2 regions of the Arthrobacter sp. V1I7 genome follow, and region 1 is predicted to be linked to the other one. Evidence: riboswitches for the same ligand, from Rfam matches in the RefSeq annotation. Region 1 holds a riboswitch; the other holds the start of a gene.
What was found. Region 1 has a riboswitch for cyclic di-AMP ahead of QFZ69_RS08445 (hypothetical protein). Riboswitches for the same ligand answer to the same signal wherever they lie in the genome.
Positions count from the first base shown of each region.

Region 1 (14,613 bases):
TTTCGGATATTCGGCCGCAGGCGTAGCTTTACTGATACCGGCTGGGCGACGCCACTAGCCCATCATCGTCGGCCAACTTCTTTTTATCCCCGGGAGGAAATCATGAGCGACATCATGCGGCACGTCCCTTTCGATGTGCCCGAGCCATTCCGCCGATTCTTGCACGGCGAGACCGGATCCATGCTCCGGGTCGAGGAATTCCAGGACGGCTCAACAATGGTGGTCCGGGCCGAACTGCCCGGAATTGACCCCGAGCGGGACGTCGATATCACCGTCTCGGGCACTACGCTCACCATCGAGGCCAGGCGTGAGGAAAGGTCGGAGTACAGGGGCAAGCACAACTACCGCTCCGAATTCCAGTATGGCGCGTTCACACGCAGTATCCAGTTGCCGCAGGGCACAAGGGAGGAAGACATCAAGGCGTCGTATACCGATGGCGTCCTCGAAGTCCGCGTTCCCACACCGGAACAAGCTGCCAGTCCCAGCCGAAAGGTCCCCGTGAGCCGCACGGCCACAGCCTCTGGTGAAGAGTCAGTGGGCTTAGGCACGTCTGACACCACCAGCGAAGCCACCGCGCCAGGGCATTCCGACGCCACCCCACCGGCCACCGGCGGACCGTCCGCACCCCGACAGAGTCCATTTGATCAGGTTTAGCGGCCAACGCCGGCAAACCACAAGGATCTGTTCAGCGGAGCAAAGACAGGAACGTCATGAATAGGTTGATCTGGATCGTCGGCGTGTTGGCCATCGTCGCTCTCCTTCTCGGTGGCACCATCCAGGCGGTCTCGTTTCTCCTTTGGATCGCGCCGGTTCTTCTGGTGACCGCCGTTCTGCTCTTCATCCTGGCCCGTTCCGGCGGCCGGCGCATCCCGCGGTAGCAGCCGGCTGCCCGCAATCATCAGGGTAGCTCGGGCCGGAATGCAGACAGGCGCGCACGGCCGCACCGGCCGAAATATACTCTTCTTCTCCGACAAGTGCTGTGGGACGATTCGTTTATGAGCGAAAACACCGATCCTCACCCGCCCGACGGCGTCCCGGGGGGCACGGCACGAGCCCGCCAGCCCGGTCATTCTGTCCGTCACGAAAACCCGACAACTCAGCAAATGCGCATCGTCGGGCAGCGGCGCGCGGAGGCTGAGGAAAAGCTGGCACACCACCTGGAACAGGCCCGGCATCCGGCAAAGGAAGAACACCCAGCAGGGGAATCTGTCACGGATCACCACTAATCGTCGATGCGTAGAGCGTAGGGTCTTGAACGCCCGTAAGCATGCTGGGAAACTCATGGTTACGGCCGCAATTGCGCGACCGTCAGACCGAAAGGAAGTACAGACATGGGAATCCTCGGATTTCTCCTTCTCGGACTTATCGCAGGAGCAATTGCTAAAGCCATCCTTCCCGGCAGGCAGGGCGGAGGCTGGGTCGTCACTCTTGTCCTGGGCGTCGTCGGCGCGTTACTGGGAGGCTGGATCGGTTCTCTGATCTTCGGCGGAGGCCTTGCTGAATTCTTCGATCTGCGGACCTGGCTTCTCGCCATCCTCGGCTCCATCATCGTGCTGCTGATCTACGGCGCCGTTGCTGGCCGCAGAAGCAGGGTATAGAAGCTGGAGGCCTACTGACCCCGACAGGGGATCCCTGAACTGACCCGGCAGAGCTCATGCTCCCGACAGTCCAGGCCTAATCCGGGATTTACGGATGCGGCCCGCTTCCTCGTAGCGGGCCGCCCTTACGCTCCGCCGCGCCCTTGCGCCCCATCCCGCCCGGACGGCGGGCCGTGTCGGCGGCGGATGCTTCTCAGGATCAACCAGCCGACAACGGAAGCCACGGCGGCGGAGACGGCATAGTTCAGGAAGCGCGTGTACTCATCGATGAGCCGGTACTGCGGTCCCAGCAGGGCGCCAAGCCCGATCAGCAGGCCGTTCCAGAGACCGCTTCCCGCGACGGTGAAAAGGCTGAAGGTGCCAAGGTTCATCCTCTGGGCACCGGCCGGCAGCGAAATGAGGCTCCGCACGCCCGGCAGCAGGCGGCCGAAGAAAACTGCGGACCGGCCATGCCGCATGAACCAGCCGGCCGCCTTCTCGAAATCCTCCCGGTCGACGAGGGGCAACCTGGAAAGCCAGCGGATCGAACGCTCCAGTCCCAGCCTCGCGCCGAGCCAGTAGAGCACCAGCGCGCCTGCGTAGGCACCTAAAGTGCTCGTGAGATGGACCAGCAGGAGGTTCATTGAACCCAGCCGGGCGAGGAAACCCGCCAGCGGCAGAACGGCCTCGCTCGGAATGAACGGGAACACCGTTTCGGCCAGCATCAACAGACCAACGCCCCACTCGCCCAGCGAGTCGACGGCGCGGGCGGCAAAACCGACGATCCCGGTGAGGTCGTCAACGGGGCTGGTGGCCTCCTTGGTGCCCGCCATCAGATTGAATTCTCGAACATTCGGCTGCGCGCCCCTTCCTTGAGCCGGACGGCGGTGTGGCCAGCCTAGCCGAACCGCAGCCCGCGGTGATGCCCACCCGCCGTCGACGGCGTCTTCGGCAAGCACTACGCTCAGCAAATGGGAATCATGCGGAAACTCTTCGGCGGCATGGTCCTCGGCCTGATCCTCGGGCTGACGGGCGCCGCGACGGCCGCACTCGCCGTCCCGCCGGCCGACGTGGTGGTGGAGGACCGAGCGGGGGTACTGGACCGCAACACCCTCCTGTCTGCGGTGCAGTCCGTTGACTTCCATCAGCCCACCACGGTGGCCGTATACACCTACAACGGAGCGGCCTCGGACAACCTCAACGAGGAAGTCCTTCGCTTTGCCCGCGCCGAGCATGCAGACTGGATCAGCGCGGACGGGCAGAAGTGGGCGGACGGGCTCTTCATCTTTGCGCTGGACCCGGTGGGCCGGCAAGTGGGGACGTATATGGGCGAGGACCGCAAGGTCAGCCTTGAACAGCGCGATGACATCCAGAACGCGTCCAAGGATCTGCTCCGTGACGCCCAGTGGACCGACGGCACCATCGCAGGCATCAGGCGCGGGGCCGAGCTGATCAACCAGCCGTGGTACCGGTCCACCGCGTTCGTCGTTACGGCGTGGACGACGGCGGCGGCGGCCTTGGCAGGCGCCGCAACCTTGCTGATCGTCCGCTGGCGGACCCGGGTCAGCAGCCGAAAGGAGCTCGCCCGCGGGGATGCCAGCTACGCGAATGTCAGCATGGACCTGCCGGTCACCGAGCTCAACGCCAGCACCATCCCGGAATCGTCACGCTACGGCAGCGTCGTACTGGAGAAGCACCGCAACTTTCTGGCGAAGTACAGCACGGCCACGGATCTCTCCAACCAGGTACACGCACTCTCCGCCAAGGACCTGGGCCGCCGGCCCAAACTGAAACTGGTCCGGAGCTACGCCGACGCTGCCGCAGAACTGGACGCCCTGGACGACGTCATTGCCGACACCAACGCGCTGCTCAACCGCGGATCGTCGTGGGCAACGGCCTGGGACCGGCAGCTGGCACCGTTCCGCAACGACCTCGCCGCCCTTGAGCCGATGCTCGGCAAGCGGCACGCCGGGGGCGACACCACAACGGCTGCGGCCCTGCGGTCGTTCCGCGAGGAGAGTGACCGGGAGCTGGAACGATGGACCTCGGAACTCGCCGAGGGCACCATCACCCCCGAAACGGCGCTCGACCGGCTGCGGAACGCCCGCACGCACCTCTCCGAACTCCTGAAGGACCATGCCGACGCCGTCATCGAGGGCTTCGCCCGGAACGAAACGGAGGCCGGTCTGATGCGTGAGGAAATGGAGAAGGTCAAAGCCGGCCCGAAAGCCAGGTACGGCCGCACCTACGAGCCCAGCATCCTCGGCACGGTCTACCCGTCCTACTACTTCTTCTCGGTGTCCTCCTTTAACTCCGGCTTTGACACAGGCGTGAGCAGTGTCACCAGTGCCCGCGGCAGCGGGAGCAGCACCACCGGCTACGGGAGCAGCGGCGGAAGTTTCTCCGGCTCCGGCAGCTCGTCGAAGTTCTAGGGCTGCGGCGCCAAGGGGCGGTCGCTAGCCCTTCTGGCTGCTTTCGACGACGAAGTCACCACCGGGAAACAGGATTGTCTCGTGGCCGTCGTCGAACCTGACATGGTACGGCGGCGCTCCGTCGGCGCCCCTGACTTCGAGAATCTCGCCGTGGCGGTCCGCGGACTCCACGGTGTGGCCCCGGATAATGATGCGGTCTCCTTCAGCTGCTTTCATTCCAATCACCTCCTTAATCCAGCCTACGATTCTCCGCCCCTGCGCGGAACGGGCAGCCCATTCCGGGCCATCCCGCGAGGGCGGAGAACCCTCTTCAGGGCCGAGCGACGGCCCCTCAAAACAGCCCTTCGGCCACGGTTTGCGTCAGCTGATGAATGACGCGGGTGCGGGCCGGCATGTCCGCCCCGCTCTGGCCGAGGGTGTACACCACGAAAACGAACGCCCTGTCGCCCTGGACCAGGATGCTTGCGTCGTGCAGGTTCCCGGAGAGCAGGCCGTACTTGTGGAAGACCTCGATGCCCGCCGGGACCGCGGCGGGGATGAGAGTCTCGTAGTTGGTCTGCTGCATATAGGAGAGCAGTTGCCGGCTATTTTCCGGGTTGAGCAGCTGGCCGGAGTACAGCAGAGAGAGCGTCTTTGCTGTTTCGGCCGGGGAGAGGTGATTAACGGTGCGGTCATAACTGATGCCCAACGACGCCGCGTACGCCGTCAAACCCTGATGTCCGACGGCGCGGAGGATCAGCGCCCACGAGTCGTTGTTGCTCTGCTGGACCATCTGCCGGATCTGGACCGCGGCAGTTGACGATCCCATCCGGGTGGCCAGCGAGGCCTGGCCGGTTTCCACCAGATGGTAGTAGGCCGCAGCCGCCAGGATCTTGGCCGTACTGGCTGCTACAAATTTGGTTTTGTCGCCGTATTCATGGACCACGCCGTCCTTCACATCTATGAGAGCCACTCCCACGGCGTACCGGCTGTTGGCGTCGATGATGGCGTTGATCGGGGCATCGAAGGCGGGGCTGAAAGGCGCCGCGCCACCGTCCGGAGCGGCGGCGGCTGGCGGAGCTGTCGGGGGTACCGTAGTCGGCGACGCGGGCGATGCCGAAGTGGGCGAGGTCGCTTCTGTCGTGGCGCCCCCGTTGCTTCCTGCGTCGGCCGTGCCCGGTATGGTCGGGCTTCCCGAGACCGACGATCCCGGCGGTGCTACCGCGTCAGCCGACGGACCTGCCTGGATGGAAGCGTAGACAGCGGTCGCAGAAAGCAGGGTCAAGGCCGCCGCAGCTGCCGTCAGGACTTGGGCGCGGCGGTTGCGGAACAGCCCGCGAACCGGACTATCGGCGCCCTGTCTGCGGCGGCCGGAACGAAGTTGCGGGCGCGGGTCTATCGATTCCATAGGATCTCATTCCCGGCATATCGGACTATGTCGGATAGCGGGAACGCTCCCCGTAATGGCTGACGCCAGACGTACGTCCGCAGGCATGCGTTCCCTCCGAATGTAAAGCTGCACAGGACTTTGGATCTCCTGAATTGTTGCCCAGGCGGGACGCGAACGCAAGCCTGAACCATTGAAAAGTCTCGGGTCGAGCCCCGGTTGCAAGGACAACGGCGTACGCTGAGTCGGTAGAAACGGGAGGAGTCCTTGTGCGGAAAATCATCCTGATGATGCAGGTGTCCCTGGACGGCTATTTCGAAGGGCCAGGCCAGGACCTGAGCTGGCATCGGGTCGACGACGAACTCCACAGCCACTTCAACGACGAGCTCCGGACGCTGGGGGCGTTCCTGCATGGCCGGGTCACCTACGAGCTGATGGCAGGTTTCTGGCCGACAGCGGACAGCGACCCGGCAAGCACCCCACCGGAGGTCGAATTCGCCCGCATCTGGCGTGACATGCCCAAGTTTGTGTACTCCCGGACGCTGGAGTCAGCAGGCTGGAATACCACGGTGGTGCGGGACGTCGTCGTTGACGATGTGATGGCGCTCAAGGCGCAGCCAGGCGGGGACCTGGCCCTCGGCGGCGCTGATCTCGCCGCGACCTTCCGTGACCTTGGCCTGATCGATGAGTACAGAATCTACGTTCACCCCGTGCTGATCGGTCGCGGCAAGCGCCTGTTCCAGCCGACCGGCGCCAACGCCCCACTTCGCCTTGTGGAAACCCGTGCGTTCGGAAATGGTGTGGTGCTGCTTCGCTACGCGACGTGAGCCGGCGCGCTGCGCTCGCTAAAGTTGGGACAGGCGGTCCGCAGGCCGTCATCGCCGTACTCCAAGGAAGGCTGCCAGCGTTGAGTCCCCATCCCCGGCTGGCCCGCAGGCTGACGACCTTTGATGCGGTCGTCATCGGCCTCGGCTCGATGATCGGCGCCGGCGTGTTCGCGGCCTTTACCCCCGCGGCCCAGGCCGCCGGATCAGGGCTGCTCATCGGGCTGTTGCTCGCCGCCGCCGTCGCGTTCTGCAATGCGACCGCATCGGCCCAGCTCGCGGCGGAGTATCCGACGTCGGGCGGGACGTATGTCTATGGGCGCGAACGGCTTGGCCCTTGGCCGGGGTTCCTGGCCGGTTGGGGTTTCGTGATCGGCAAGACAGCCAGCAGCGCGGCGATGGCGCTGACCTTCGCCGCCTATGCGGCACCGGCCGGGTGGGAGAGGCCGGTGGCGATCGCCGCCGTCGTCCTGTTGGCGGCCGTGAATTACCGGGGCGTGACCCGCACCGCCGGCCTGACCCGGATCATCGTCGTCGCCGTACTGGTGGTCCTGGCCATCGTCGTTGCCGCCTGCTGGGTCGTCCCCGGTGCGGCTGATCCGCAGAGACTGTTCGACGGCGGCGTCCTCGCCCATGGCTGGTACGGCGTCCTGCAGTCCGCGGGCCTGCTCTTCTTCGCCTTCGCCGGCTACGCCCGGATTGCCACGATGGGTGAGGAAGTCATCAACCCCAGCAGGGCCATCCCGCGCGCCATCGTGACGGCGCTGGGGATCGCCGTCGTCGTCTACGCCGCCATCGCCATCAGTATCCTGGCTGTGCTCGGCGCGGACGGAATCGCGGGCACACCGGCGCCGCTAGCCGCCGCCGTCGCCGTCGGTTCATGGGACTGGGCCTCGCCGGTTGTCCGGGTGGGGGCGGCCTTGGCAGCGCTGGGCGCCTTGCTGGCCCTGATCGCCGGTCTGGGCCGGACCAGCCTTGCCATGGCGCGCGGGGCTGACCTGCCCCGTTGGCTGGCCGCCGTCCATCCACGCTTCAAAGTCCCGCACCGGGCCGAGCTAGTGCTGGCTACGGTCATCTGCGTGATCATCAGCGTGGCCGACCTGCGGGGCGCCATCGGATTTTCGTCCTTTGGCGTCCTGATCTACTACCTCGTGGCCAACGTCGCCGCGTACACGCAGACCGGCGAAAACCGCCGCTACCCCAAGGCCCTGCAGTTCACCGGCGCCGTCGCGTGCGCCGTCCTGGTCGCCACCCTGCCGGCGGAGTCCGTGATCGCGGGCCTGCTGATGTTCGCGGCCGGCGTCGTGTACCGCGTGCTGCGCTTGCGGCTGGGGACGACACGCACTTCCTGACGACGCCTGCGATGATGAGCCGGTGACTATCGCGAAAACCGTGCTCCTGTTCGTCCTGGCCGCCGCCGCGGAAATCGGCGGCGCCTGGCTGGTCTGGCAGGCGGTGCGGGAGGGCAAGGACTGGTGGTGGGCCGGACTCGGGGTCCTGGCCCTGGGGCTTTACGGCTTCGCCGCGACGCTCCAGCCGGACGCGCACTTCGGCCGGATCCTGGCCGCCTATGGAGGCGTGTTTGTGGCGGGGTCCCTGGCCTGGGGGATGGTTTTCGACGGGTTCCGGCCCGACCGCTGGGATATCGCCGGATCGGCAATCTGCCTGGTCGGAGTCGCGGTCATCATGTTTTCCCCGCGCAACGCCGGCTAGGTAGGACAGTTGGAGTCGGCCGGGACGGGCCGGAGGGCCGGGAACAAGGCCGGGAATAGCGCAGGGACGGGCAACGGCCGGGAACAGGGCCGGCCGCCAGGGAACCTGCATGCCGCCAGGGGCAAAGGCGGGACCGCCGCGACTGCCGCCGCCCGGCAGGGACGGCAGAGGCCGGTGATCCGTTGCCCCCAAGGCAACTGATCACCGGCCTACATGCCGCCTGGCGGGTTGGACCGAGGTTTAGCCGCGGTCCTGAGGCTCCAGGCTTCAAGACCTGAGGCTCCGGGCGCGTTAGACTCCGGCGCGGACGAAGGTCACGCCGCCCGTGGCGGTCAGCCAGGAGAGCGGGTGGGCCATGGTTGCGTTGACGCCGTTCATGCCGCCGCTGACGGCCTGTCCGTTGCCCGCGTAGATGGCCACGTGGCCGGACTGGACGATGATGTCGCCCGGCTGGGGAGTCGCAACGACCTTGCCGTACTTAAGGAAAGCAGTCGGGCCGATGTTGCCAACCGGAATGCCGGCTGCGCCGAGGGCCTTTTCAACCATCGCGGTGCAGTCCTGAGTGATTCCGACCTGGCCGTAGGCGGCCGAAAGCAGAACGGCGTTTGCGCCGCCGGCCGCCGGAGCAGCTGCCGGGGCGGGGGCAGCGGCGGGGGCAGCCGCCTGGACCTTGACTGTCGCCTTCGGGGCGGCAGCCACCTGCGGGGCGATGGCAGGGACAGCAGCAACCGGCTTGGGCTGTTCAACGACGGGCGCCGGGGTCGAGATGACGGCCGGACGCTCGAACGTGACCTGCACGGTGGAATCCGCACTGACCGGAGCCGAAAGCTGGTCCTTGACGTCGACGGACGCCGGTGCGGAGTCGCGCTCGACGGGGGCTTCAGCCGCGTTTGCCACCATGGCGCTGCTGAGCACCAGACCGGACGCGGCTGCAATCACGGCCGCCTGGCGGCCGATGGTGCCTGCGTTGCCGGCAAAGGCGGAGGAAATTGCCGAAAGTCGGCTGGTGGTTTTGACGCCACGATGGCGCGCGGAAGTGTTGCGTGAAGTCATGAATGTAGCCTCTCCCAATGCCTGCGAGGTGAGCTGTCGGATTCGGATGGGAGGCACCCGGCCGCAGGGGCCCGCGTGGCGGGCCGTGCGACTTCACCCCAAGACCGGCATATCCGGTCAAAAAGTGGTTTCCCCGTCTCTGCCGGATGTTGATGCGAGGTGTCCCCGGGCCGCGGCAGAGTTAGGCAATCGGCAGGGGAGCGCCCGTATCGGAGACAACAGGCACCTGACAAAGGTAACGGGATGATTACGAAAAGTCACATCGAGGTAACGGGCCGGTGCACCGTCCAGATCCTAGTCCCTTGGAATCACGGGGCGGCGACATAGGATTAAGTGATCAGTGTCTCTTGAAGCGGAGGCTCGAAAATGACCAGCCACTGTGTTGCCATCTGCCAACTGAGCGACCAGCCTCAGGAGGATTTTGACATCAACACAGAGCTGCTGATCCTCGAGGGCGACGCCGTCCGCATCTCAACCTGGGACGCCGAACCGCGCGACGGAGGCTTCGATGTCAAAATGCTGAACGACCGCACCGATGCCCTCGGATTCATGGTCGTGACCGACTGGCAGTTCCTGGACGGCAAGGCCTATGCGGTGGTGGAACGACGGATTAGCGGCTAAGGCACAGGACTTCCATCACGTCGCATCCGCCGTGAATTCCAGCTCGGGCCGATGTTTAGCCACGTCATCCAGCACGACGGCGACCGCCTCCCGGACGAGGGCGGTCTCATCGTCTTGCTTCGAGGGGTGGGCAAGCGCCAGCTTGGCATGGCGGACAAACGCGGGCCAATCTCCCCCTCCAGCCCGGAGCGCCCGCAGCGGCGAGAGCAGGGCGCTCCGGCGCAGCCAGGCGTCCGGTTCCCGAGCCCAGCGGTCGAGCACACTGTCTGCCCGCACCCTGCCCGGCAGGTCCAGCGCTGAAACCAGCGGACCGACGACGTCGATGGCCAAGGGATCGGACAGTTCGCGCATCCGTGCGGTTCTCAGGAAGCCTTCAATCCGGGTCAGATCGGCGTTGTCCAGCATCCTGACCCTGGACTGCAGAAGAACAACAGCCGATAGCCGGCGCTCGAAAACCGGCACCGACCACAGCTCGGAACTCAGCGCGGTGATCTCGTCATGCGTCAGGTCCCGGTGCCGGCGCAAGGCGTCACGGACTGTTCCGCGCACCGCGCCAACGGAAGCGCCGTAATATTGGAGTCCGCTCCCCCACCGGGATTGCAGGTCCTCTGCCCGAAGCCAGGATCCTTCCCGTTGAAGCGATGCATCGATAAGGCCGCCGGCGTCGCTCATGCGTCCATTCTTTCCCATTTCCGCGGGGCTTCCCCTCAGTCCCGACGGACGAATTCACCGGCACTGTCCGGTGATTCCCCCGGGCCTTTAGTGTCGGAGGTCGCTGGCAGAGTGTTTCCATGGACGGCAATCAGGAGCCCGAAGTGGTTCGGGGAGGACGGGGCGGCGCTGGACGCGGCGCGACGGTCCCGGATGTTGCCCGCCTGCTCGCCACGGTCCGTGTTTCCCATTTCGGCGACGACGACGACGGCGGCGGGGCCTTCGGTGCCGAACACGACGACGACGGCGGGGCCGGTGCGGCGGTGCCGGGGCCGGGCTGATTGACCAGTTCCGGGAGCTCGAGGACCTGAAGTCCGCCGCGGCAGCGTTGCAGGCCCGGATCGCGGTCGCCTTCGATCTGGTCCAGCGCCGCGCCTAGCGGGCACAGGGCATGCCGGCGGCCGAGCTCGGGGCCGGGGTCGCGGCGCAGGTCGCCCTCGCCCGGCGCGAATCCCCCGCCCGCGGCGGCCGGCTCCTGGGCCTGGCGAAAGCCCTCGTGACCGAAATGCCGCACACCCTCGCCGCGCTCGAGACCGGGCAGCTCAACGAATGGCGCGCCACCCTCCTGGTCAGGGAAACCGCGTGCCTGTCCGCCGCGGACCGCTGCGCCGTCGACGAGGAACTCGCCGCCGACACCGGATCCTTCACCGGCGCCGGCGACCGGGCCGTTGTTGCCGCGGCCCGGGCCTGCGCCTACCGGCGGGACCCGCGCTCGGTCACGGAGCGGGCCAGCCACGCCGCCGGTGACCGGCACGTCAGCCTCCGCCCCGCGCCGGACACCATGACGTACCTGACCGCGCTGCTCCCGGTCTCCGCCGGCGTCGCCGCCTACGCCGCCCTGTCCAGGCAGGCCGAGTCGCTCCGCGCCGGCGGGGATCCCCGGGGCCGCGGGCAGCTGATGGCCGACGGGCTCGTCGAACGCCTCACCGGCACCCCCGGCGGTATCACCGGCATCGAGATCCAGCTCGTTCCGACCGACCGGACCCTGTTCCAGGGCGACAGCGAACCCGCCCGGCTCCCCGGCTACGGCATCGTCCCCGCCGGCTGGGCCCGCGAGCTGATCAAAAACGCCGGCGCAGCGCCGGGCACCGGCGACTCGGGTCCGGGGACCGGAGGCAAAGGCAGCGGCAGCGGCAGCGGCGGCGACAGCGGCGACGGCGACCGCCAGCTGCAGACCTGGCTGCGGCGGCTCTACACCGCCCCCGGCACCGGGGACCTGGTCGCGATGGACTCCCGGGCCCGGCTCTTCCCCGCCGGGCTCCGACGCTTCCTCCAGGCCCGCGACGACACCTGCCGCACCCCCTACTGCGACGCCCCGATCCGGCATCTGGACCACATCATTGCGTGGCAGCACGGCGGGCCGACCACCTCGGCCAACGGTGCCGGGCGCTGCGAAGCCTGCAACTACACCAAGGAAACCCCCGGCTGGACAAGCCGGCCACGCCCCGGGCCCGCCGGCACCAACAAACACAGGCAGGGCCTCGACCTCACCACCCCCACCGGCCACAGCCACCACTCCACCGCACCACCGCACCAGCGAGACCCGACGCTCAACACGGCCGGCGCCAGCGACACGACGCCAAGGTCGAGAGAAACGCCCGCGCCCACCGGCTGAAGGCGGCGTAGCGGCACTCGTGGGGGCAGTGGCCGCTCGAGCTGCCTTCGATAGGCATGCTGCGTCGAGCCACCAGTTTCGACTCCGAGCCGGCGAGCCGCCCGGTCTTCGCTCCCGAGTCTCGTATGCCGATGATCCGGAGATCCCGCAGTTTGCGGGCGAAGGTCACGGTCAGGTAACGTGGCGGCTGGCCCTGAGGGGTTGGCCCGCACGCAGGGCCCCGGAGGTCCGGATGCCGGGCACCGCTGCGCCGATCGGCGCCTGCTCGCTCCCGCCCAGTGCAGGGGCTCGAACGAAGCTTCGAGCACTCGTCATCGCCTCAGTGCAGGCTGCCGTTTGCGTCAGTCCTAAGCCCGAAGGGGTCTCTTGCTTAAGAAAATAGCCATCACGCTCACGATGGGCGCGCTGTCCTTGACCGGGTGCAGCATCGCTCCCCCATCCGATGGGGCCGCACCGCCAGCGAGTGCCAGCGAATCGGCAGCGCCGGCAAAGTCGGCCCCTGCAGCGGCGAAGACCGCGAAAGCTACCCCGGCGCCGGGGCAGACCACCAAGGCCACCGATTCCGCCGGAGCGCCTGCCACGGACGCCCTGGCCGAGGCTGATGCCGCTGCTGCTACTGTTCCGGACCCGGCGCCCGCCGCAGCACCGGCTGCTGGAGCTTCAGCTGCAAAGGCTCCGAGTGCAGCAGCACCGGTTGTTGCAGCGCCTGTCAAAGCTCCGACTGCAGCTCCGGCAGCCCCCGCCGCTCCCCCGGCGGCAGCGCCCCCGGCCGCTCCCCCGGCTGCAGCAGCAGCAACAACGGGCAGCGGCACCCAGGCAGCCACCAACTTCAACTGGGGCCCGGTCCTGGCCGGGGACGAGTTCTCTAATACCGGCGCACCGGACTCCACCAAGTGGAGTGTCTTCAAAGGTCCCGGACACCACCGCCAAGGCATCCGCAGCCCGCAGGCCTGGTCGGTCGGCAACGGCGTGGCCACCGTCAAGGGTGACGCCGCCGGCACCACGGGCGGCATGTCCGCCAAGTTTGCCCAGCAGAAGTACGGCCGCTGGGAAACCCGCATGAGGACCAACGATCGGGACCCGGAGTACCACCCGGTCCTGATCCTCTGGCCGAATGACAACTCGTCGCCCAACTGTGCCGAAATCGACTATGCCGAAAGCAGTACGGACACGTCCATGATGAAGTTCTTCCTGCACTACGAGTGCGATGGCAAGGATTTCCAGACCCACGCGGCAAAGCCTGTCGACAGCACCCAGTGGCACAACTACGCCGTGGAGTGGACCCCGGCCGGCATCACCGGGTACATCGACGGAGTGAAGACCTTCAGCGACACCAACCCGGCGCACCAGCCCACCGTGGGCATGCACCAGACGCTGCAGCTCGACTGGTTCCCTGACGGATCCGCCACGAAGCCATCCGAGATGCAGGTCGACTGGGTTCGCGTCTACAAGTAGAGAACACCGACTCCGCCCGTTGCTATTGACGGAGGGGAACGGCCCCGCACGCCTCGGCGTGCGGGGCCGTTCCAGATTAATCACAGTGGTCCGGCCCGCAACCGGGTGAGACACTCGGTTCCATGCGCGAACTGGTCATTCTCGGCACCGCCTCACAGGTCCCCACCCGGACACGGAACCAGAACGGCTACCTGCTGCTTTGGGACGGTGAGGGCATGCTCTTTGACCCCGGGGAAGGCACCCAGCGGCAAATGATCCATGCCGGCGTGTCGGCCTCCCAGATCACGCGCATCTGCCTCACGCATGTCCACGGCGACCACTGTTTCGGATTACCCGGTGTGCTGTCCCGCCTGGCCCTCGACGGTGTGACGCACCCGATCCATCTGCACTATCCCGCCTCCGGGGACGGGGCGGTCCGCGCGCTCGTGTCGCTCTCCTCCCCCGGCCCCGACCTGCGGCTGCACCCACACGGAAGTGCCGGTCCGGTCGCGCCGGGCCTAGAGGTCCGGCCCCTGCGGCACCGCATCGAGACGTACGGCTATCGCCTCGTCGAGCCGGACGGCCGCACTCTTCTGCCTGACCGGCTGGCTGCCGCGGGGCTGTCGGGGCCGGACGTCGGCCGCCTGCAGCGCGAAGGAAGCCTGAACGGAGTGCGGCTGGAAGACGTGAGCGTCCCACGCCCAGGCCAGAGTTTCTCCTTCGTCATGGATACCGCGCCCTGTCGCGGCGCCGAAGACCTTGCCCACGGGGTCGACCTGCTCGTGGCCGAGTCCACCTTCAGCGATGACGACGCCGACCTCGCGGCTCAGTATCGTCACCTCACCGCCGGACAGGCCGGCGTCCTGGCATCCGACGGCGGCGTGGGCACCCTGGTCCTCACCCACTTCTCGTCGCGCTACGGCGACATCGCGCCACTCGCCGGGCAAGCCCGTGCTCGCGCGGGCGGCGCCACCGTCGTGGCCGCAAACGATCTTGACCGGATCCTGTTCCCGAAGCGCCGGGATTCAAGCCGGACGCCCTCCGGTCCGTCCCTGTGATCACGTTTGCCTCCAGTCAGCCTCGCTTTCGAGGATCTGCGTTTCCTCAGTAGATGAAGATGTCGATCCAGGCGCGGTTGTGGGCATGAATCAGGACCAGGAACAGGACGAAATCGAAGAGCAGGTGGACGCTCACGATGTAGGACAGGGATTTGGTTCGCGTGAATATGAGCGCCTGGAGGAGGGCGAAGGGGAAGATGAACAACGGC
Region 1 is NZ_JAUSYS010000001.1:1,798,284-1,812,896, reverse strand. Features, by position in the region: gene QFZ69_RS08500 (Hsp20/alpha crystallin family protein) at 103-654, shown strand; gene QFZ69_RS08495 (hypothetical protein) at 711-878, shown strand; gene QFZ69_RS08490 (hypothetical protein) at 996-1,226, shown strand; gene QFZ69_RS08485 (GlsB/YeaQ/YmgE family stress response membrane protein) at 1,332-1,598, shown strand; gene QFZ69_RS08480 (DedA family protein) at 1,724-2,410, opposite strand; gene QFZ69_RS08475 (DUF5129 domain-containing protein) at 2,549-4,009, shown strand; gene QFZ69_RS08470 (DUF1918 domain-containing protein) at 4,034-4,225, opposite strand; gene QFZ69_RS08465 (serine hydrolase) at 4,341-5,396, opposite strand; gene QFZ69_RS08460 (dihydrofolate reductase family protein) at 5,645-6,202, shown strand; gene QFZ69_RS08455 (APC family permease) at 6,283-7,551, shown strand; gene QFZ69_RS08450 (YnfA family protein) at 7,574-7,912, shown strand; gene QFZ69_RS08445 (hypothetical protein) at 8,204-8,965, opposite strand; cyclic di-AMP (ydaO/yuaA leader) riboswitch at 8,970-9,163, opposite strand; gene QFZ69_RS08440 (hypothetical protein) at 9,332-9,586, shown strand; gene QFZ69_RS08435 (DNA alkylation repair protein) at 9,602-10,258, opposite strand; partial or broken gene QFZ69_RS08425 (DUF222 domain-containing protein) at 10,451-11,912, shown strand; gene QFZ69_RS08420 (glycoside hydrolase family 16 protein) at 12,279-13,367, shown strand; gene QFZ69_RS08415 (ribonuclease Z) at 13,490-14,404, shown strand; gene QFZ69_RS08410 (type II CAAX prenyl endopeptidase Rce1 family protein) at 14,451-14,613, opposite strand, start outside.

Region 2 (14,613 bases), 2.1 Mb from region 1:
GCGCCGCCGCCGCACGCTCCGCCGCCGCACGCTCCGCCGGCGCCGCCGCCGGCGGCAAGTAAGCAGCAGATAGGGGAGAGCCGTGCGGGTCCGAGGATCAGTTGCCGCGATGGCCGGCGAAGAAGTCCCACAGCAACGCCGCGCACTCAGGCTCCCGGACCCCGGCATACACTTCCACCCAGTGGTTGAGCCGGCGCTCGCGGAGGATGTCGAACACCGAACCCGCGGCCCCGGCCTTCTCGTCCCAGGCGCCGAAGACAACCCGGGGAATCCGGGCCAGCACCACCGCCCCCGCGCACATGGCGCAGGGCTCCAGCGTCACCACCAGGCTGCAGTCCTCCAGTCGCCAGCCGTCATCGCGTTGCCCGTCCTGTGCGCGCCGTTCCCGCAGCCGGGCCGCTGCCGCCCGAATGGCCACCATCTCCGCGTGCGCCGTCGGGTCCCCGAGCGCCTCCCGTTCGTTCCGGCCGGAACCGAGGACCGCGCCGTCGGGTCCGATCACGACTGCGCCGATCGGCACGTCGTCGGTGGCCAGCGCCCGGCGTGCTTCGGCGAGGGCAAGGCCCATCCATTCGGCATGGCGTGGCTCCCGGGAAGTCATGGCTCAATGATAGTTTCGACGGTAAGCAAGCTGTGCAACACAAGAGAGTGGAGAGGCAGCCGTGAGCACCCGAACTGAGAGCTGGCTGACGCAGCGCTGGGGGAAATGGGTGGTGCCTTACGCCGCTCTTTGGATCACGATGCTCGTCGGCGGCGTCATCGTGGTGGTTCTGGCAGTGCTGAGCGCCGAGGTCTATGCCAACGTCGTGGACGATGCCGGTCTGGCCAATCTGGACAGGCCGACCCTGGCCTTCATGGAACAGCTGCGCAGCCCCGGGCTGGACTCCTTCGTCACAGGGTTCACCAACATCGGCGGCGGAACCGGCATGCCCATCCTGGCCAGCATCCTCACGGCCTGGCTGACCTGGGCCTCCCGGACCTGGCGGCCGCTGATCCTGATCGGAGGCGCTGCCGCTGTCTCCACCACGGCCACCACGCTGGGCAAGAAACTGATCGGCCGGAACCGCCCGGACCACGCCGACGCTGTGGCGCCCTACGAGAACTCGCCGTCGTTCCCCAGCGGCCACACCCTCAACACCACGGTGGTGATCGGGCTGGTGGTGTACCTCGCCTGCCTGCAGGTGAAACGTACGCTTGCCCACATCGGCATGATCGCCGCGGGTGTGATCTTCATCGGCGGGATGGGCATGAGCCGGGTCTACCTCGGCCATCACTGGATGACGGACGTCATCATCGGGTGGGCGTTGGGGCTGGCCTGGGTGGGGATCGTGATCCTGGCCCACAGGCTCTTCCACGCCCTGCGACACCGGGAACACGTGGGTCCGGCACCCACGTTTGATCACCCAGCCCACCTCAACGACGGCGAAACTGTGGCTAGCGGCGGCTCCGGCAGCAGCCGTCCCATCGAAACGGACGATCCCGATACGCCGGGACCCTCGGGCAGATCCCCGGCGGCCGGGTGATAGTTTTGACGGATGCGCACTCTCGTTGTCGACCACCCGCTGGTCGCCCATAAGCTCACCGTTCTGCGGGACAAGAACACCCCGTCCCCGGTCTTCCGGCAGCTCACGGAAGAGCTCGTCACGCTCCTGGCGTATGAGGCCACCCGTGAGGTGCGCACCCAGCCCGTGACCATCGAGACGCCGGTCAGCACCACCATCGGCACGGCCTTCACGAAGCCCACCCCGCTGGTGGTTCCCATCCTCCGCGCCGGACTCGGCATGCTCGAGGGCATGACCAAGCTGGTCCCCACCGCCGAGGTCGGTTTCCTGGGCATGGCCCGGGACGAGGAAACGCTGGACATCATCACCTACGCCGAGCGACTCCCCGAGGACCTCACGGACCGCCAGATCTTCGTCCTGGACCCGATGCTGGCCACCGGCGGAACCCTGCGCGAGGCCATCAAGTTCCTCTTCAAGCGCGGCGCCTCCGACGTCACCTGCATCTGCCTGCTCGCCGCCCCCGAAGGGCTGGCGAAGCTGGAGGAACAACTCGCGGACGCCAACGTGACGATTGTGCTCGCGTCGATCGATGAGAAGCTCAACGAGAAGTCGTACATCGTGCCCGGCCTGGGCGACGCCGGCGACCGCCTCTACGGCATCGCCGGCTGACTAGCCACACCAAGCCGTGCCGCGGGCCGGTGCTCTGCGCCGCCTGCGGGCCACCGGGGGTTCCGCACAGCACCGCCCCGGGACTAGCCTGACCCCCATGGACTGGAAACTTGAACTCGTGTTTGTCCCGGTGTCCGATGTGGACCGTGCCAAGGACTTCTATGTCAACAAGGTCGGCTTCAACGCCGACTACGACGAGCGGCCCGTGGAGGGCCTCCGCTTCGTCCAGCTGACCCCGCCGGGCTCCGGCTGCTCGATCGCCATCGGCGAGGGCCTCAACGACGCGCCGCCGGGCACCGCCCCCAGCCTGCAGCTCGTCGTCAGCGACATCCAGGCCGCGCACAAACAGCTCAAGGACAACGGCGTGGACGTCAGCGACGTCGATATCCAGGACTGGGGGCACTTCGTTTATTTCGCCGACCCCGACGGCAACAAATGGGCCGTGCAGTACCTCCCCAACCGGCCCGACGGCTAGACCTCCCCCGGCCCTAAGGGCGGCGGCCCTGACGAGGGCTGTAGCCGGGCCGTGCGGGTGCCGTGCACGTGGGACGGCGCCGGCCACGGACGCCCCAGTAGCAGGAACGCCCCGGATCGCGGGGATCCGGGGCGTTCTGATGCTGTTGTGCGGGCGGGCAGTGCCTTGCGGTTTAGTACCAGTTGTGCGCGTAGTGGAAGTTCAGGGCCCCGCACGGGGAGCCGTACCGCTGCTTGATGTAGTCGAGGCCCCAATTGATCTGGGTCCGATAATTTGTCCGGTAGTCCGCGCCGGCGCTCGCCATCTTCTCGGCGGGCAGGGACTGGACCACGCCATAGGCGCCGCTGCTGGGGTTCGTGGCGGTGGTCTTCCAGTCCGACTCCTTGGTCCAGAGTTTCGCCAGGCACGGCATCTGGTCGGCGGCCCACCCGTAGGAACCCAGCTGGGCTGCGGCATATGCCTGCGCCCCGGCGGGGTCGTCGACGGCAACGGGCTTTGCCGCTTCAGGGGCCGGGGCCGGTGCCGGCGCCGGCGCTGGTGCCGCGGCTGGTGCCGGCGCGGCGGCAGGAGCGGCTTCGGCGGCGGGGGCCGGCGCTACGGCTGGCTGTTCCGCCGTGGCGGGGGCTTCTACGCTGGCCGCAGCCGAAGGTGCCGGGAGAGCTGCCGCCGAAGGCGCCGGCGACGGTGCGTCGGCGCGGACCCGTTCGAAGTCGAGGGGCGTCAGCAGGTCGGCCGCGATGGCGGACGCGCCGGCATTGCCGGCGCTGGAATGGCTGGACTCGGCAGCCTGTCCGGCCGCGCCGACTCCGAGGAGGACCGCGCAGGCGGTGGCGACGACGGCGGCCCGACGCCCGGTGTAACCGACGCCTTTGGCAAACCGGGACCGGGCCGGGATGGGCTGGGCTGGATCGGCGCGATGGCGGGAATCGGCACGGCGGGGCGTGCCTGCATCGCCGTCACGGCGCGTTTGTAGCTTGAATTCAGTCATGATGCCTCTCAACGCCTACGGAGTTAGCTGTCGGGTGCGGATGAGAAATCCGGCCGCACGGATTCTCACGTGTCGGCTTAACCCCAAGGGTGCCTGGATGCAGGCTGCCCGGGAACTCTGGGTTCCCCGCCTCTGCCTGGTCCAGCGGTTTCCGGGAGGCGGCAGAGTTGGGCGTCATCCGGATATGCGGCTCCAGTTCCGGCCGCACTCTATCGACCGTACAGGAGTTTCATACGTACGTCACATTTGGATAACGGAACACACGGCGGCGGTGTGTCGCCTTGCGCTCCTCCGCTGCCGGGACTGCGCGCCGATTCGACGGTGCACTGCTGCCCATCCGAGGCACCGCAAGCCGGGCGGCACGAAACCGTGGAAACGGGCGCCTGCGGCGGGCTGCGGGGTGGCCGAGAGGGCACACTAGGACGGCCGGGGGCCTCCGCGGAGCCGTACGGCAAATTCGGTCCGGCCCGGTCGGGAGCTGACTTCGACGCTGCCTCCGTGGGCTTCAACGATCGACTGCACGATCGACAGGCCCAGCCCGCTGGTCCCCTCGGCCGTGGGCGCCGGGGCCATGGTCTGAGCTCCCGGTCCGCCCGCCGTCCCGGAGCCGACGGACCTGCCGGCACCGCCGGCTGTCGCCGTCGTAACCGCCGGGTTTTTCCGGGCGGCATCCGCGCGGGCGAAGCGTGAAAAGACCTGGCTTAAAAATTCGGCGGGGATCCCGTCGCCGTTGTCGGTCACCGTGACCACCGCGCTCCCGTCGGCTGCACGCATCACGCCCGTGACCACCGTCGTCCCGGGGGCGGTGTGCTTGCGGGCGTTGGACAGCAGGTTCGCCAGAACCTGGTGGAGCTGCGTGGAGTCGCCACGGACCACCACCGGTTCCTCCGGGAGTTCCAGCCGCCAGGCGTGGTCCGGCGCCATGACCTTTTCGTCGCTGACCGTTTCGATCGCCAGCTGGGTCAGGTCCACGTCGCTGAGCTTGAGCGGCTGCCCCTCATCCAGGCGGGCCAGCAGCAGCAGGTCCTCAACCAGTGCAGTCATCCGCTCGGACTGGCTTTGCACCCGGGCCAGGGACTTCGCACCGTCCGGGGTGAAGTGCTCGGTCATCCGCATCAGCTCGGTGTAGCCGCGGATGGCCGTCAGCGGGGTCCGCAGCTCGTGCGAGGCGTCGGCCACGAACTGGCGCACTTTCATTTCGCTGTGCTGCCGCGCCTCCAGTGCCTTGGAGACGTTGTCCAGCATCTGGTTCAGCGCGTGGCCCACGCTGCCTACTTCCGTGCCGGGATGGGCAGCCGACGCCGGAACCCGTACCGCCAATGCCACCTCACCGGCGTCGAGCGGGAGGCGGGAAACCTTCGTGGCCACCTCCGACAACTTTTCCAGCGGCTTCATGGTGCGGCGGATGAGTACGGTGCCGGCGAGGCCGATGAGAACGAGGCCGCCGGCGGATACCACCACCATGGTCCACACGAGCGAGGACAGGGTGTTCTGCTTTTCGGCCAGTGGCAGTCCGGTCACGATGACGTCACCTTGGGGGGATTGCACGGCCGAGAGCCGGTACGCACCGGAGGAGAGTGTCCGGTCGACAGGGACGCCGTCGGGAAGGAGCGCGAGGAGGACCTGTTCGTCGTCGGGCGAGAGGCTTTTCCGGGTGGCGTCCCCGGCGAGGAAGCCGGCACTGCTGACCGCGCTGCCGGCGATACGGGCCGTCAACGTACCGATCCCTTGGCCCCTGGCTTCCAAGGGATCCGGCCTGCCTCCGGGGTTGCCGGCCGGGGGGCGACCAGCGTCGTTGGAAATCCGTGAAACCTGTCCAAGGCGTACGTCCAACTGGCGGGTCAGGAACGAATCCATGGAGGCATAGCTGAACAGCCCGATGGCACCACAGATGGCCACCAGCAGCGCCATGGCGACCAGGACCAGCCGGGTGCGCAGATGCCAGGTGGCGGGGTCCCGCCAATTGCGCCCGGGAGTGCGGACCTTACCGGAGATGTCGGACACGGATCAGTCCGCCGGCTTCAGGACGTAGCCTGCGCCGCGCACGGTATGGATCATCGGCGGGTGGTTGACGTCGATTTTCTTGCGGAGATAGGAAATGTACAGCTCGACGATGTTGGCCTGGCCGCCGAAGTCGTAATCCCAGACCCGGTCCAGGATCTGCGCTTTGCTGATGACGCGTTTGGGGTTCTCCATGAGATAGCGCAGCAGTTCGAACTGCGTTGCCGTGAGGTGCAGTTCCTCGCCTGACCGGGTAACTTCCCGGGTGTCGACATTGAGCACGAGGTCACCGACCACGAGTTCCGCTGAGTCCATGGCCGCCACGCCGGATCGCTGCACCAGCCGGTGCAAGCGCAGCAGGACTTCCTCCATGCTGAAGGGTTTGGTGACATAGTCGTCACCGCCGGCTGCGAGGCCGATGATCCGGTCGTGGACGTCGTCTTTGGCGGTCAGGAACAGGGCTGGGATCTCCGGTGCGAAGGCTCGGATCCGGCCGAGCAGTTCGACGCCGTCGAACCCGGGAAGCATGACGTCCAGCACCAGCACGTCGGGGCGGAAGTCTTTGGCGAGCTTGACCGCTTCGGGCCCGTCGGCGGCGACGGCCACGGACCAGCCGGCCATCCGCAGCCCCATGCTCATGAGCTCGGACAGGCTCGGTTCGTCGTCCACCACAAGAGCACGGATGGGGGAGCCGTCCGGGTGGCTGAGTTGGGGAAGGTTGTTGGTCATGGAGTGCGAGGTGGCCATGGGACAACTCTCCGTTCTACCGGTTAGGCGGGGCTTTGGGAATCCTGTGCGGCACCTGTGAATCCCAGCCTGACGAGCTGGACGCAGGCCAGCTGGCGGCACGCGTTCCCGGAAGACGACCCTCCGCCTGCCCCTCCGGCGTTTCGGGCTTCAGGCGCATGACCACCTCGTGGACGATGGACATTCAATGATCAGTAAGCGGGGGTTTCGCCAAGGTGGGTGGCTTTGAATGATTCTGCGCGATTCATCCATAGCATCGAACTTTCTTCGGCGAAGTACGCGAACTGGGGGGCGAGACAAGAAAACAACCGCTATTTTCCCGCGGCAGTAGAATTGTGATTTACACTACATTCGGCATTTTGGTCTCACCATGCGGACGCTGCGGCCCTTTGTTACTTGCAAGTTCTCATTGTTACGTTGCACACTTCCATTGTGAACAAGAACTCAACAGCACCTGCAGCCGCAGCTTCCTGGATCAGCGCACCCGCTGTGTTCGAGATGCGCTGTTGTCGAATGCACGCCTAACTTTTGCACCCCAGACAGTTTTTAGGCATTCGCCACAGCCCAGAGAGTCGGGCGCCCCTCCCCAGTTTTCATTGCGGGAAAAGTAGCATTCGAGCCGCGATGTCGGCCAATTCACATTGAGGTAAGCATTCATGTCAGTTGCATCCGGATACGTCCACATCTCCGTCCGTAACGCCGGCAAGCCCGGTCAGGCCTCCGGAACCCGCCAGGGATTCGGTGGCGGACGGCAGTCCTTCGCTCCTGCCGGCCCCAGCAACACCTTCCCGGCCCCGGGTTATGTGGCAGAAGGCTACAACCCCAATTCCTACGGCCAGCTCCGCGCTGTTCCGGCAGCCCCGGCCACGGCTCCCATCCCCGTGATCGCCCCGGGCGGCGGCAGCCCCGTCCGCCCCGTCGCGAGCGACAACGTGGCTCGTGGCTTCGTGCTCTACATGGGCATCGATGAGGAAACCGCGGCAGCTGCCGGCACCTCCATTGCCAAGCTCGCCCAGGAGATCCGGGCCTACGCCCAGTCCCTCGTTTCCGGCGCGGAAAGCTACGCCGCCGTCGCCCTCGCGCCGGCCAGCGCCCAGGGTTCGGCTCTCGACGTCGTCCGTTCCACCTTCGGCGACCCGACCGTCGGTGCCCGCCAGCGCGCCGAGACGGCCCGCCTCCAGCAGCCGCAGGATCCGCGTCCTTCCGGCGTCCTCATCGACCTTGCCCGCCGTGAGGTCCACCTCGACGGAGAATCCCTGAACCTCACGTTCAAGGAATTCGAGCTCCTGAACTACCTGGTGGAGAACGGCACCCGCACGGTGGGTCGTGACGAGTTGCTCGAAGGACTGTGGCGCAACGCCGAAGAAGTGCCCAACGAGCGCACGATCGATGTGCACATCCGCCGCCTGCGCTCCAAGCTCGGCCGGCTCGCGAACACCGTGCGCACGGTGCGTGGCCAGGGCTACCGCTTTTACGAGCACCCCGAAGTTGTGGTCTGGGCCGCCCCGGAATACTCGATCTAGCCTTAGTCTCACGTAAAGCCTTTAGTTTCACGCAAAGCGTCCGTCCCTCTTGCGGGGGCGGGCGCCTTTTCGTTCTTCGGACGTCCCTCGGCGCACTATCCGGGCGGATCCCCGTCCATTTCCAGGGGACCCCATTGCTGCAACGGCAGAGGATGGAGCGGTGCGCGCCGGTCGAATCGCCGCCCCACTAGGATTGGGTCATGAGCGCCCATCACATCAAACGGCTGGTGATAATGCGCCATGCCAAAGCCGACTGGCCGGGGGGCGTTGCGGACCACGAGCGGCCCCTGGAAGAGCGTGGGCACCGGGACGCTCCGATGGCCGGAAAATGGCTGCTCAAGCATCACGTGATCCCCGATTTCATTTTGTGCTCCAGCGCGCTGCGGACCCGGCAGACCTGCACCTGGGTCTGCAATGAACTCGGCGACAAGGCCCCGACGCCGAAACTCGAGGACGGCCTCTACTCCGCCTCGGCGCCGCGGATGCTGACCGTCATCAACCATGTTCCGGACACGGTCACCACGCTGATGGTGATCGCGCACATGCCGGGCGTGCAGGACCTTGCGATGCACCTGGCTTCCCGTGATTCGAACCATGATGCCTATATGGACGCGGCAACGCGCTATCCCACGAGCGGCCTGACCGTGCTGGAGACGGAGAAGACCTGGGCCGAACTCGATGGCCAGGACGCCCGGCTCACGCATTTTAAGGTTCCCCGGGCCAAATAGCCACTCAACCGCGGCTTCCCGTGCCGCCCGATCCATGGTCACCGGACCGTTTCTGCGGTTTACTGATGCTGTCTACTCATCGACTTTAACGTTCGAGAGAAAAGGTGGATCATCGTGGATTCTGGGCAGCTCATAGGAATCATCATCGGCGTCATCGTCGTGCTGGCGATCATCGCGGTGGCAGTCGTCCTTAGCCGCAAGCGCAAAGTGGACGCGAACCGGAACCGGGCAGTGGAGATGCGTGAGCAAGCCAAAGCCGACGAGCTCGGCGCCAAGGAGCGTGAGGCGAAGGGGCTGCGCGCCGAAGCCGACGCAAAACAGGCGGAAGTGGAATCCGAGCGTCTGCGCGAGGAGGCCCGCGGCAGGCAGAAAGAGGCCGAGAGTGTCCGTACCGACGTCCAGGAAAAACGGCGGAAGGCTGACGAGCTGGATCCTGACGTGGTGACCACCAAAGGCGGCGAGAACAAGTCAGGGAAAGAAGCGACACGCGAAGGATCCAGCAGTGAGGATCTGCGCCGGGACCGCGGCGCGAGGAACCATGTCGAGGGAGGCCCCGGCACCCACCGGCCGGAGGATGATCAGCCTCGCGGCGACAAGCCTCGGAATCTCTGACTGCTAGCTACGAAATCACGGGCGCTCGGGCCTGCCCTGGAACGCGAACACCCCTCCCGCAGAGGGGGGCGCGGCGCGGCTGAAACCGGCATAGTGGCACCGTGAACCCTCGCCCGGCGTGAGCTGGAAGGCGACGGTCGGCGTCGGGCTCTTCATGAGCGCAGGCCAGTTCGCCTGGTCGCCCCGAAAGGTGAAGGCGGCCTCCGGGTTGGGGCTTGTGGTCTGGTCCGGGCCGTGGTGCCGCTACCCGGCTGCTGGGACTTTCACTCCTGCTGGACGGCCCGGCGGAGCTGTCCGGCGCCGTGGAGCGGTGCTGCAGCCCGTCACCTTCGTGAGCGCCCTGTTTACCCCCGTGTTCGGTTCCCTGGTGCGTTACGGGATCTGGAACCGGCTGGTCGGGCTTTACCCGTCCTCCGCCGTCGTCCCTCTCACGCTGCTGGTCCCCATCGTCGGCATGCCGGCGGCGTGGCTGGTGCTCCGGTTAGGTGCCGTCCATGGCGGAAGTGCTGTTGCTGGGTCGGGTCGCCGCGGCTGTGCTGCGGCCCGCGCGCCCGAGGTGGCACACTCAGCGGCGGGCGGACGTCCTTGCCGACGGACGGGTCGGAGACGGGGCGGGTGACTTGGCCGGAGGGGACTTGATGGCAGGCACCTTGGCGGCGGGCCGGGGGGTTGCTGTTCTGGGGACGGCCGTCCTGGCGGCAGGGCCCCGCGGCGCCGGAGGCGCGGTCGTCCCACGGGCTGCGCCCCTGGCAACTGTGCCGCGGGAGGATGTGCCCCGGGAGGATGTGCCTCGCGACGACGCACCCCTGGCGCCGGAGCGGGGGGCCGACGCCGGACGGCGCGAGGCGTAGGCACGGGCTCTTCCGCGCCTGCCGGGCAGCACGGTTCCGGCAAACAGCAGCAGCAGGGTGGCTGCGCCTGATCCTGCTGCGAGGTAGAAGTAGAGGTCAGGATGGGACATGTTCACCGGGGCGGACATGGCGCCCGGATCCGGGTTGAATGCCAGCCCCCACTGCCGCAGGAAGGCGATGCCGAAGGCGAGGAAGAGGATACTGCCGATTCCGCTGGCCGCGAGGGTCTTGTGCCGACGACGGATGACTACCTCCGCCACGCAGGCCACGTAGGCCGCGGCCGAAGCGGCCAGGAACCACATGAGCACCGCCTCGTGCAAGGTGGCGCCTGTCAGGACCAGCAACGCGACGGCGGCCAGGAACGCCCCGATGGCCATCCTGCCGCTGTTACCCATGTGACGCATGTGACCAATCATCCCTGAGCATCGGCTACTTTAGCCACATAGCCGCGCATGGACCTTCGCTGGCGCCGTGCGCAAGCGCCATGCCCCACCGAACGGCACAGAAATGAGCATGCCCCGCGGTTGGAGCAGGGCGTGTCCGGTCGCCAGCACCGAGCATGTCCCGTGGCGCACGCCGGGGATGGACATAGTGGCATTATGTCCGGCCGTCGCCGCGAAGAATGAGCATGTCCCGCGGTTGGAAGCCGGGCGTGTCCGGTCGTCAGCACCGAGCATGTCCCGTGGCGGGCACCGGGGATGGACATAGTGGCATTATGTCCGGCCGTCGCGGCGAAGAATGGGCATGTCCCGCGGAGTCGCCGCGAAGAATGGGCATGTCCCGCGGTTGGAGCCGGGCGTGTCCGGTCGTCAGCACCGAGCATGTCCCGTGGCGGGCACCGGGGATGGACATAGTGGCATTATGTCCGCCCGTCGCGGCGAAGAATGAGCATGTCCCGCGGAGGCGCCGCTAAGAATGGGCATGTCCCGCGGAGTCGCCGCGCAGAATGAGCATGTCCCGCGGTTGGAGCCGGGCGTGTCCGGTCGTCAGCACCGAGCATGTCCCGTGGCGGGCACCGGGGATGGACATAGTGGCATTATGTCCGCCCGTCGCGGCGAAGAATGAGCATGTCCCGCGGAGGCGCCGCTAAGAATGGGCATGTCCCGCGGAGTCGCCGCGCAGAATGAGCATGTCCCTCGGTTGGAAGCGAGCTGTCGGACGTCCCGTTACGCCTGGCCACCGGACCTGCCGGGCTCCCGCGCGCTCACAGCCCATATGCTTCCAGCAGCCGGAGCCAGACTTCGCTGATCGTCGGGTAGGACGGCACCGCGTGCCAGAGGCGGTCCATCGGGACCTCGCCCACGATCGCGATCGTGGCGGCGTGCAGCAGCTCCGCCACGTCGGGGCCGGCGAAGGTGGCGCCCAGCAGGACCTTGCGGTCCTCGTCGACCACCAGCTGCGCCCACCCCTCATAGTTCTCGGCATGCAGCGAGGATCCCGCAACCTGGATGGGCAACTCCACCGCGGCGACCCGGAAGCCTTCCTTTTCCGCCCGCTGCACGGAGCGGCCCACGTTCGCGATTTCGGGGTCGGTGAACACCACATTGGGTATGGCGTGGTCGTCGGCTGTTTGGGCGTAGCGGCTCCAAGGGGCCGGCTCGCCGGTGAGTTCACCCCGGGCCCGGGCGGCGATGGCGTCCCCGCTGGCCCGGGCCTCGTACTTGCCCTGGTGCGTCAGCATCACTTTCCCGGCGGCGTCACCCACGGCGTAGAGCCACGGCCCGCCGTCGTCCGTCGCGTCGGGGATCAGGCCGGTGGCGTCGGTGCTGAGCCGCAGCGGTTTTCCTTCCCCGGCGGCGAGCCCCACATTTTCCAGGCCGAGCCCCTCGAGGGCCGGGTGCCGGCCGCTGCTGACGAGCAGTTTGTCCGCCGTGACCTCAGTGCCGCCCTCGAGCACCAGCGTGAGGGAGCGGTCGCCGTTCTCGCGGACGCTTTGGGTTCCGGTGTGCAGCTGGAGTTCGACGCCGTCGGCTCGCAGCCCCGCTGCAACGAGCTTCGTAGCCTCCTCGGGGAAAACTCGCAGCAGGCCCCCGCGGGCAACGAGTGTCACCTTCGATCCCAGGCGCGCATATGCCTGGGCGAGTTCCGTGCCGGCGACGCCGCCGCCGAGCACGGCCAGCCGTTCGGGAATCTCGCGGGCGGACGTGGCCTCGCGTGTGGTCCAATACTCGACGCCGGCCAGTCCTTCGACCGGCGGCAGGTTGGGCGTGGACCCGGTCGCAACCACGACGGCGTGCCGCGCCGTGAGCGCATAGCTGTTGCCGTCCAGCCCGGATACCTCCACCTTCCGCGGAGCTGTGAGCCAGCCATGGCCGCGGATCAGCTCAATTCCAGTATCTTCGACCCATTTGACCTGGCTGTCGTCCTGCCAGTTGGAGGTGAAGTAGTCACGTCGCTTCAGGGTGGCAGCGGCATCGAGGGTCCGGGTGACAGCCTGGGCGGCGCCGGGGACCGACTGTGCTCCGTGCAGGGCCGTGCCGGGCCGGAGCAGCGCCTTGGACGGCATGCACGCCCAGTACGAGCACTCACCGCCCACCAGTTCCGCCTCGATGAGGACCGCCGACAAGCCGCCCTGGACCACGCGGTCCGCCACGTTCTCACCCGCGGCGCCCGCGCCGATCACAATGACATCGAATTCCCGCTCAAGCTGTGCAGTCATGGCAGAATCCTACGCCCGGCTCTCCCGGCCCCGACCGGCACTGCCTGGGTGAGACCGTCGCCACCGGCAACGAGCCGCTGGGCGACGAGCTGCTCAGCAGGCACTTCGATGGAATCCGACGCTGGATCACCGAGGTGATCGCGGAGTAACCGCCTCGCGGGGCAAGCGAGCGGAGTAACCGCCTCGCGGGGTAAACGAAAAGATCCGCACCGGCGGACCGGTGCGGATCTTTTTCTCCTGTGCGCCCAAAGGGATTCGAACCCCTGACCTTCTGTTCCGTAGACAGACGCTCTATCCAGCTGAGCTATGGGCGCATTCTCGGCTCTTGGAGAACTTCTCGCTCCCCGAACCTCGAATTACTTTACGCGAGGAGGGGCCGTAGTTACAAATCGAAACAGGTGTAATCTCGGCGACTAGACCGGTCTATGTGACCTTCATCACTAAAGGGCGTGTGTTCGTAGCGTTACTTCCCTGAATTTCCGGGCTTTTTCATTTCCAGCCTCCCGGGCATCCCACATCTGGGCCAATTTCTGCGGGGTGATCTAGCCCTACATTTAGGACACACCACTGAACCCGAGGAAGGGAACCGTAATGGGCGATCTGGCGCGACTGCCGCTGCTTGAAAAAGCACCCACCACACATGCCGGTCTGCTGGCATGGGTCGAAGAGATAGCTGAACTGACCCAGCCGGACCGGATCCACTGGGTTGACGGATCCGAAGAGGAGAACACCCGGCTCACTGACGAGCTGGTAGCAGCCGGCACCCTGACCCGGCTGAACGAGGAGCTGTTCCCCAAGTCCTTCGCAGCGTTCTCCGACCCCGCCGACGTGGCCCGCGTCGAAGAGCAGACCTTCATCTGCTCCGAAAACAAGCGCGACGCAGGTTTCACCAATAACTGGATGGCTCCGGCGGAGATGAAGACGAAGCTGCAGGGCCTGTTCGCCGGTTCCATGCGCGGCCGCACAATGTACGTCATCCCCTTCGTCATGGGCCACCTCGACGCCGAGGATCCCAAGTTCGGCGTGGAGATCACGGACAGTGCCTACGTTGTCGCCTCCATGCGCATCATGGCCCAGATCGGCACCGAGGTCCTGGACCGCATCACCGCTACAGACGCCTTCTTCGTCCCCGCTCTGCATTCCCTGGGTGCCCCGCTGGCCCCCGGCCAGGCCGACGTCCCGTGGCCCTGCAACCCGGACAAGTGGATTGTGCACTTCCCCGAAGAGCGCTCCATCTGGTCCTTCGGCTCCGGCTACGGCGGAAACGCCCTGCTGGGCAAGAAGTGCTACGCCCTGCGTATCGCCTCGGTCATGGCCCGCGACGAGGGCTGGCTCGCCGAGCACATGCTCATCCTCAAGCTCACCTCCCCGGAGCAGAAGAAGTACTACATCTCCGCGGCTTTCCCGTCGGCCTGCGGCAAGACCAATCTCGCCCTGCTTGATCCGACCATCGAGGGCTGGAAAGTCGAAACCCTCGGTGACGACATCACCTGGATGCGGATCGGCAAGGAAGGCGAACTGCGCGCCACCAACCCGGAGGCCGGCCTGTTCGGCGTCGCCCCTGGCACCGGCTGGGGCACCAACCCCAATGCCATGCGCGCCATCGCCAAGGGCCACAGCATCTTCACCAACGTCGCCCTCACCGACGACGGCGGCGTGTGGTGGGAGGGCATGACGGAGGAGACCCCAGCGCACCTGACCGACTGGCAGGGCAACTCCTGGACGCCTGGTTCGGACAAGCCGGCAGCCCACCCGAACTCCCGCTTCTGCACGCCGATCTCCCAGATCGACATGCTGGCCGAGGAATACTTCAGCCCTGACGGTGTCGAGCTGTCCGCGATCCTGTTCGGCGGACGCC
Region 2 is NZ_JAUSYS010000001.1:3,930,700-3,945,312, reverse strand. Features, by position in the region: gene QFZ69_RS18095 (DNA glycosylase AlkZ-like family protein) at 1-62, shown strand, start outside; gene QFZ69_RS18090 (nucleoside deaminase) at 98-601, opposite strand; gene QFZ69_RS18085 (phosphatase PAP2 family protein) at 663-1,523, shown strand; gene upp (uracil phosphoribosyltransferase) at 1,536-2,171, shown strand; gene QFZ69_RS18075 (VOC family protein) at 2,269-2,646, shown strand; gene QFZ69_RS18070 (hypothetical protein) at 2,819-3,634, opposite strand; cyclic di-AMP (ydaO/yuaA leader) riboswitch at 3,635-3,791, opposite strand; gene QFZ69_RS18065 (HAMP domain-containing sensor histidine kinase) at 4,052-5,638, opposite strand; gene QFZ69_RS18060 (response regulator transcription factor) at 5,642-6,382, opposite strand; gene QFZ69_RS18055 (winged helix-turn-helix domain-containing protein) at 7,039-7,905, shown strand; gene QFZ69_RS18050 (histidine phosphatase family protein) at 8,106-8,633, shown strand; gene QFZ69_RS18045 (hypothetical protein) at 8,748-9,245, shown strand; gene QFZ69_RS18040 (hypothetical protein) at 9,811-10,500, opposite strand; gene QFZ69_RS18035 (NAD(P)/FAD-dependent oxidoreductase) at 11,301-12,755, opposite strand; gene QFZ69_RS18030 (hypothetical protein) at 12,746-12,904, shown strand; tRNA gene QFZ69_RS18025 (tRNA-Arg) at 12,996-13,069, opposite strand; gene QFZ69_RS18020 (phosphoenolpyruvate carboxykinase (GTP)) at 13,347-14,613, shown strand, end outside.
Region 2: another riboswitch for cyclic di-AMP. It lies ahead of QFZ69_RS18070 (hypothetical protein); the one in region 1 lies ahead of QFZ69_RS08445 (hypothetical protein).